2 regions of the Streptomyces sp. NPDC048483 genome follow, and region 2 is predicted to be linked to the other one. Evidence: riboswitches for the same ligand, from Rfam matches in the RefSeq annotation. Region 2 holds a riboswitch; the other holds the start of a gene.
The links. A riboswitch is a leader RNA that binds a small molecule or an ion and turns the genes downstream of it on or off. The one in region 2 is predicted to bind cobalamin.
Positions count from the first base shown of each region.

Region 1: another riboswitch for cobalamin. It lies ahead of AB0D04_RS39820 (cobalamin biosynthesis protein); the one in region 2 lies ahead of AB0D04_RS03485 (ribonucleoside-diphosphate reductase subunit alpha).

Region 1 covers NZ_JBEZJZ010000159.1:8,280-12,395, forward strand. Annotated here, with positions in the region: gene AB0D04_RS39815 (cobyric acid synthase) at 1-350, opposite strand, end outside; gene AB0D04_RS39820 (cobalamin biosynthesis protein) at 347-1,318, opposite strand; cobalamin riboswitch at 1,448-1,604, opposite strand; gene AB0D04_RS39825 (hypothetical protein) at 1,809-2,225, shown strand; gene AB0D04_RS39830 (caspase family protein) at 2,230-4,116, shown strand, end outside.
Region 2 covers NZ_JBEZJZ010000004.1:87,973-92,088, forward strand. Annotated here, with positions in the region: gene AB0D04_RS03485 (ribonucleoside-diphosphate reductase subunit alpha) at 1-2,021, opposite strand, end outside; cobalamin riboswitch at 2,182-2,342, opposite strand; gene AB0D04_RS03490 (N-acetyltransferase) at 2,447-2,950, opposite strand; gene AB0D04_RS03495 (Uma2 family endonuclease) at 3,089-3,673, shown strand; gene mctP (monocarboxylate uptake permease MctP) at 3,757-4,116, opposite strand, start outside.

The sequences.
Region 1 (4,116 bases), on a different contig from region 2:
GCGTGGTAGCCGCGCGCACTCAGCTCACCCACCGCCTTGCCCAGGAGCACCACCTGGCTGCTGCGGTCGCTGCCCGGCTTGAGCAGGACGGGGTTCATCAGCGCGGTCGGCTCCACCCGCGCCGCGGCCGCCTGCATCGCCTGCGCCCGCCCGATCTCCGCCCCCTCGCGCGTCACAAAGGAGTTGAGGGACATGTTCTGCGCCTTGAAGGGCGCGACCTTGACGCCCTGCCGCGCCAGCCAGCGGCAGATGCCCGCCGTCACCACGCTCTTGCCCGCGTCGGACGTCGTACCGGCGACCAGCAGGCCACCGCCGACCGCCGTGCCGGATGCCTTGAACCGCCCGTTCACCGGGGCTTCCTCCCGCTCTTGCTCCTGCGCCGTATCGCGCCCACCGCCGTCCGTCCGGCGACCGTCGCCGCCAGTGCCAGCACACTCACCCGGCGCGAGAGCCGCACCGCCCGCTCGATGTCGTCCGCCGCCACCGGCCGCGCCCCGCCGTTGAGCACCGGGCGGTGCTCGATGCGGCCGCCGTACGCCAGGGTGCCGCCCAGCCGTACGCCGAGCGCGCCCGCGAACGAGGCCTCCACCGGGCCCGCATTGGGGCTCGGGTGCGCGCCGCCATCGGCCCGCCAGGCCCGCAGCGCACCGCGCCGGTCCGGGCCCGCGAGCACGGTCAGCGCGGCGGTCAGCCGCGATCCGGGCCAGCCGGCCACATCGTCGAGGCGGGCCGCCGCCCAGCCGAACCGGCGGTAGCGCGGCGATTTATGACCGACCATCGCATCCAGGGTGTTGACGGCACGGAACGCCACCAGGCCGGGCACACCGCCCAGCGCACCCCACACCAGGGCGCCCACCACCGCGTCCGAGGTGTTCTCGGCGACCGACTCCACCACCGCGCGGGCCATCTGCGGCCCGTCCAGCGCCTGCGGATCGCGGCCGCACAGATGCGGCAGCCGCTCCCGCGCCACGTCCAGGTCACCCGCCGTCAGGGCGCCGCCGACGGCCCGCGCCTCCCGGCCGAGCGAGGTACCGCCGAGGACCGCCCAGACGGTGGCCGCGGTCAGGGCGGCCGGTGCCCCGGGCCGGCCGCGTACGGCGCGCTGCAGGAGCGCGGCACCGGCCGCCGCGCCGCCCGCGCACACCACCGCGTGCGCCGCACCGTATCCGCGGTGGTCGCGCCACAGCCGGCGCTCGAGCGCGCCCGCGGCCCGGCCGAAGGCGGCCACCGGATGGCCGCGCCGGGGATCCGCCGCGATCAGGTCGCCGAGAAAGCCGAGGGCCGCGCCGCACGCATATCCCGCGTGTTCGCCGCGCATCGGATCAGGCCGCCGTCAGGCCTCGGAGGAACACGGCGACGGCAGGGCGCGGGCATCTCGAACGGCGGCCGGGCATGGCGATATGTCCTCACTCAGGGTCCGCGCCCTGGCTCGACGTGACGGCGACGAGAGTCTCCTGGCTCCCGGATCGGCGCCGCCCCCGGCCTTCCAGCCCGTACGCGGCGGCCCGTTCGGGCATCCGCGCGGCGGGCCGTGGCCGTCGCTGGAGGAGCGCTCCCCGGTGACAGTGGCGGGACCGCGCCGGATTCTCACCGGACTTCCTCATCTGTCGCCGAATGGCCCGGGCAGTCCACCACGCCCCGCGAATGCCCGTCAACTCACCCTTGACCTGCGACGCAGCCCTGTGACAGGGGCTGTGGCGCGGGCCACAGGGTGGCCGCCGCGTCACAGACGGTTGCCTCCGGCCCTCTGGGCACGTCACTATCTGGGACACGGTGGGCGATGGTGCCCGCCGGAAGGGGGCCGGGGGATGCCGAACAGCGCCGACCGTCATGAGAGCGGTCAAGAGATCCGTATCAGGATCGCGGGCACCAACAATCCGGCGCAGGACGCCGCGGATCTGCGGGCCTGGCTGGAACGGGAACCCTGGCTGGCCCAGCGGCGGCACGAGTGGACACAGCGTGCGCGGCCGGCGGGCGGGAGCGAGGATGCGGACGAGTCCGGACCCGCCGACATGGCCATCGGCGTGGACGACCTGGTCCTGGTCGTCGTCGGCGCGGTCGCCGCCGAGATCACCAAGAGCCTGACCATCGCCCTCCAGGAGTGGCTGCGGCGGCGCAAGGAGGAGCGCGCCACCGGCGAGCGGCCCTCCGTCCGGGTCGGCGAAGGGGACGGCGGACTGCGCGAGCTCGGCGGCGCCGAGGGCGGCAGCACCGCCGAGGACTGAGCGGATGTCCGAATACGACGCACGGGGCAAGATCAACCGGGCGCTGCTGATCTGTGTCGGCGACTACGACCACGTGCGCCCGCTGCCCGCGGTGAAGGACAACGCCGAGGCCCTCAAGCGCGTCCTGACCGCCCCCGGCACCGACCTGTTCACCGAGGACGAGATCCGCATCTGCCGGACCCAGGAGCCCTGGGAGGTGGAAGAAGCGCTGAACGCCGTCACCGGTGAGGCGCACGGGCTGCTGCTGGTGTACTTCTCCGGCCATGGGTGGGTCGGCTCGGACGGCGGCGATCTGCAGCTGATGGTCGGTACGTCGAAAGGAGGCCACAAGACCGTCTCCTGGGACGGCACGGTGCTGGATTACCTCGACAACGCGCGGGCCGACCGGATCGTGATCGTTCTGGAGTGCTGCTTCTCCGGCAACGCCGGCGAAGCCTTCCACTCCAGCCGCAAGCCCATGTCGCTGCTGATGGCGGCGCAGCCCAACCGCCGTATCTTCAGCGGCGAGGAGCCGGCCGGCGGCAGCGTCTTCACCCGCGCCCTGGTGCACGTCCTCGAACACGGCATCCCGGGCAGGCAGTTCGTCACCTTCGAGGACCTGGTCCAGGCGCTGCGCGAGAAACTCACCGACGAGCAGACCCCGATGGGCGATGTCTGGCAGCCCCTCTCGGCGAAGCAGAACACCGTCGACGACGTCATCCTGTCCTTCGCCACCGGGCTCCCGGCCCCGGCCCCCACCCCGCTGCGCATCCGCCTGCGCCGCCGGCTCAACTCCCTGCACGCGCCGAGGTACCTCCGGCGACGGCTGCGCCTCCCGCTCGTCCGGTGGCGCCCCTGGTTACCCCGCTGGTTCACTTCCCCGCGGCGGACCGGCTCCCCCCGGAACCGGCCCGGATCCCGCCGGCACTGGCTCAGGATCCTCCTCGTCCTGGCAATCATCTTCGTACCGGCCACCGCGGGCGTCGTCCTGCTGAACCTCGACGGCAACCCCCCGCCCTGCCCGCCCGCCCTCGAACTGCGGCTGCTCACCGCCCCCGAGGCCGAACCCGCACTGCGCCTGGCCGCCTTCGCCTACGAGATGTCCGACGCCAACACCCGCCCCCTGGACGGCGAGGGCGACTACCCCGACGGCTGCCGGCGCGCCCAGATCACCGTCTACTCCGCCGCCAAGGACCAGATCGACCGGGGCTTCGCCGCCGCCGACCGCTGGCAGGGCGAGGCGCAGGGCACCGGCAAGGGCAGTCAGGACGACAAGGGCACCGACCCCCTCTACCGGCCGGGCCCGCAGCCCGATCTGTGGATCCCCGAATCCACCGCCGACTACGACGAGGCCCGCCGCCGGATGCCCGCCACCGGATCCCCGGCGACCCTGCACTACACCCGCCCGGTCGCCTACAGCCCCCTGGTCGTCGGCATCCCGTCCAAGAAGCGGCTGGACGACGTCGAATCCCGCAGCGCCTCCTGGCAGGACCTGCTCACCGGGACCGACGCCAAGCACCGCAACCTCAGACTCCTGCGGCCCAGCCCCGTCCTGTCCGGCACCGGCCTGCTGCACACCATCGGCCTCTACCTCGCCCACGACGGCTCCGCCATCCGCCCCTCGGGCACGCCCGGCCCCGACCCCTCGCTCGCCGACAGCGCGGAGAGCCGGCTCTCCGCGCCCGGCAGCCAGTACGCGGGCAGCGCCGAGTTGCTGTGCTCGCTGCGCCCCGACACGAACGGCTCCGGCCCCGGCGCAATCGGCTCCGGCAGCGGAGCCGGGACCGGTTCCGGTAACGCCGCGAAGTCCGCGCCCCTGGTCTCCGAGAAGTCCCTCGCCGACTACAACCTCGGCCGCGCCACCGGCAGTTGCCCGGCCCTGGCCTCCCCGCTCCCCCAAGGCGAGCGCTAC
Region 2 (4,116 bases):
AGGCCCAGCGCCTTGAGCTCCTCGATCAGATACGCGTTGACCTGCAGGAACTCACCCGACAGGGTCTCGCGCTTGAAGAGGTTGGAGACCTGCGGCTCGATGCACTCGTACACGCCCGCGATGGAGGCGATGGTGGCGGTCGGCGCGATGGCCAGGAGGAGGGAGTTGCGCATCCCGGTCTTCGCGATACGGGCGCGCAGCGCGGCCCAGCGGTCGGCCCAGCGGGGCTCGGCGTCCGGGTAGTGGTCCGGGTGCAGCACCCCGCGGGCGGTGCGGGTCGCGGACCAGGCCGGGTGCGGGCCCTGCCGCTCGGCGAGGTCGGCGGACGCCTCGTACGCGGCGAGCATGATCCGCTCGGAGATACGGGTGGACAGCTCCGTCGCCTCGGGCGAGTCGAAGGGCAGCCGCAGCCGGAAGAAGACGTCCTGCAGGCCCATCAGGCCCAGACCGACCGGGCGCCAGCGGGCGTTGGACGTCCCGGCCTGCTCGGTCGGGTAGAAGTTGATGTCCACGACGCGGTCGAGGAAGGTGACGGCGGTGCGGACGGTCGCGTCCAGCCGCTCCCAGTCCATCTCACCGTTCTCACCCAGGTGCGCCGCCAGGTTCACCGACCCCAGGTTGCAGACCGCGGTCTCCCCGTCGTCCGTCACCTCCAGGATCTCCGTGCACAGGTTGGAGGAGTGCACGACCTTGCCGGGCTCGGCGGTCTGGTTGGCGGTGCGGTTGGCGGCGTCCTTGAACGTCATCCAGCCGTTGCCGGTCTGCGCCAGGGTGCGCATCATCCGCGAGTACAGCAGCCGGGCCGGGATCTGCTTGAGCGCCCGGCCGTCGGCCTCGGCCTTGCGGTACGCGGCGTCGAACTCCTCGCCCCACAGGTCCACCAGCTCCGGGACGTCCGACGGCGAGAACAGCGACCAGTCGGCGTCCGCCTCCACGCGGCGCATGAACTCGTCCGGGATCCAGTGCGCGATGTTCAGGTTGTGCGTACGGCGGGCCTCCTCACCGGTGTTGTCACGCAGCTCCAGGAACTCCTCGATGTCGGCGTGCCAGGTCTCCAGATAGACACAGGCCGCGCCCTTGCGCCGGCCGCCCTGGTTGACCGCCGCGACCGAGGCGTCCAGCGTGCGCAGGAACGGCACGATGCCGTTGGAGTGACCGTTGGTGCCCCGGATCAGCGACCCCCGTGCGCGGATCCGGGAGTAGGAGAGACCGATGCCGCCGGCGTGCTTGGACAGCCGCGCCACCTGGTGGTAGCGGTCGTAGATCGAGTCCAGCTCGTCCAGCGGCGAGTCCAGCAGATAGCACGAGGACATCTGCGGGTGCCGGGTGCCGGAGTTGAAGAGGGTGGGGGAGGACGGCAGGTAGGACAGCGTGCTGGTCAGGCGGTACAGCTCCGCGACATCCGCCAGCGCCCGCGTGGAGTCGTCCTCGGCGAGGCCGCAGGCCACCCGGAGCAGGAAGTGCTGGGGCGTCTCGATGACCTGACGGGTGGTGGGGTGCCGCAACAGGTAGCGGGAGTGCAGGGTACGCAGCCCGAAGTACCCGAAGCGGTCGTCGGCGCCGTCGCGGAGGGAGTTCTCGACGAGAGCGTCCAGCTGCTCCGCATGGGTCCGTACGAACTCCGCGGTGCGGTCGGCGATCAGGCCCTCGCGGTGGCCGGCCTCGACGGAGGCGGAGAAGGCGACCGCCCCCTGTCCGGCCGCCTCCTCCGCGATGGCGAGGGTGAGCAGGCGCGCGGCGAGCCGGGAGTACTGCGGCTCGTCACCGATCAGACCGGCCGCGGCGTCGATGGCCAGGGCGCGCAACTCGGCCTCGTCCGAACCCGGGTGGCGGCCGCGCAGCGCGGCGGCGGCCACCTTGCCGGGGTCGGTCGCGGTCAGGTCCGCGGTCAGCTCGGTCAGCGTGCGCAGCAGCGCGACGCCGGGCCTGTCCTGGCCCCGCCCGGCGGAGGTGTCAGGCGTGGCCACCGCAGGCTGCACGACCTCGGCGTCTGACGCGGGCTCCGTTGGCGCGATGGTCACGTGATGCTCTCCCTCACTCGGCGGGGACCGGGAGGGAGAGGCGCGACGGGCGCTCGCGGGCGTGCGGCACCCCGTGACGGTCAGGGGCGCGCGGGCACACCGCGCGGCGTCCACCGGCCCAACCCTCGGGGCCCGGACGTATCGACGTCCGCACCGATGGCGGTGCGGGCGTACCGTCGGCAGGTCCTCGGACTTCACGGGCGCGCGAGATGGCCGTAGGGCCATGGGGACGCGCTCTCACACCGTTGCGGGACAGTTCCGGATTCCCACCGGATTCCCCTGCGGCGACAGCGAGCACGAGCATACATCTTGTGTTGCTCCCCGCACGCACCCCCACATCTTGTGTCGCTGCCTCATACCTTCCCCATACCACTCCCACAGGTGTGCGAACGGCCATCGGCCGTGGCGGGGCCCGGAATCGTTGCTCAGGCCGGCTCGCGGGTGAAGGCCCACAGCGTGACATCCGGTATCGGCTGCCAGTCCCGCTCCTCGGCGCGCGTGAATCCCAGACGGCGGTAGAGCCGCTGGGCGGGCAGCAGATGCTGCTGACTGGAGAGCACCACCGCCCGCAGCCCCAGCCCGCGGGCGCGCTCCGTACAGGCCGTCACCAACGCCTCCCCGATACCTTGTCCGCGCCCCTCGGCCCGCACCGCCAGCATCCGGAACTCCCCCTCCCCGGGCCCCGCCAGCTCCGCATACGGACTCCCGTACGCGGCGAATGTCACGGCCCCCAGCACCGCCCCGCCCGTCCCCTCCACCGCCACCAGTACCTCGGCGTGCTCCGCCCGGTGCGCGACCTTCCGCAGCTCGGCGATGTACGGATCGCTCTCCCCGAACGTCAGCAGCCCATCGGCGAGATAGACCTCCACCAGGAGGTCCCCTATTGCGGCGAACTCGGCCGGGCGCGCGGGCCTGATCGTGATGTCCATGCAGTGCAGTGTGCCGGGCGGGTCTGACAATCGGGCAGGTGCGAGAGTGATCTCCGAGTGATCGAGCGGTGGCTGTCAGTGGCCTCGGCTATCGTCGGTTTACGTTCCCCGCTCCGCCCGATCGACGAAGGAGAAGGCATGAGCGCGCTCGCTGACCGGCCGCACATCATGGACACCGAGCACTTCGAAGAGGCCGCCCGGATACTCAGCCGCTTGGAGGAAGGCGCGCGGTTGGAATTTATCGACGGGAAGGTCAGGAGCAAGCCCATGCCGGACGGGGACCACGGGCTGATCATTGAGTGGCTGATGCGTGTCTGCATGCAGTCGCGCCCCGAACTGTGGCTCTACGACCAGGGGCTCAAGGTGGAGCCATACCGCAAGGGCCGCGCCCGCCCGGATGGCTCGCTCGCCCCCACTGGCTCCTTCGGAGGCCAGGGCGAATGGGCAGACCCCGACCCGGTGCTGCTGGCTGTCGAGGTGACCTCACACGACTCCGACACCGAACGGCGCGACAGGGTGGAGAAGCCCCGTGCGTACGCGGAGACCGGTATTCCGCTCTATCTGCTGATCGACCGGCAAGCCTGCCAGGTCTCCGTCTACAGCGAGCCCGACGGTGCCCGTTACGAGAACGTCCATACCGTGCCGTTCGGCAAGACGCTCCATTTGCCGGATCCCGTGGACATCACCCTCGAAACCGAGGCCCTCAAGGACTGGGTGAACTAAACGAGCCACGCCGCAGCAAGCAAACGGGCCGTCGCACCCCCAAAAGGGATGCGACGGCCCGTAGCCGTAGGCCGCCCGCAGCCTCAATGCCCCGCCGGCGCCCCCGCCGCAGCTGCCGGCAGATCGGCCGTGACACCCTCGTCACCGGCATCCGCCGTGTAGTCGGAGGCGCTGGTCTCGTCGATGCCCTCCGGCGCCTTGGCGGCCTTCAGGGCGAAGGTCAGCACGACCGTGACCACGACGTTCAGTACGAACGCGGTCAGGCCGATGTAGCCGATCTCACCGATGCCCGGGATCTCGGCGGACGAGCCGCCGAAGTGCTTCTGGGTGGGGCTGGCCACCCCGTACGCCGCGAGCGTGCCGTAGAGCATGCCGACCGCCCAGCCGGCCAGCAGCGCCCAGCGGTGGAACCAGCGGGTGAACAGGCCGCCGACCAGGGAGGG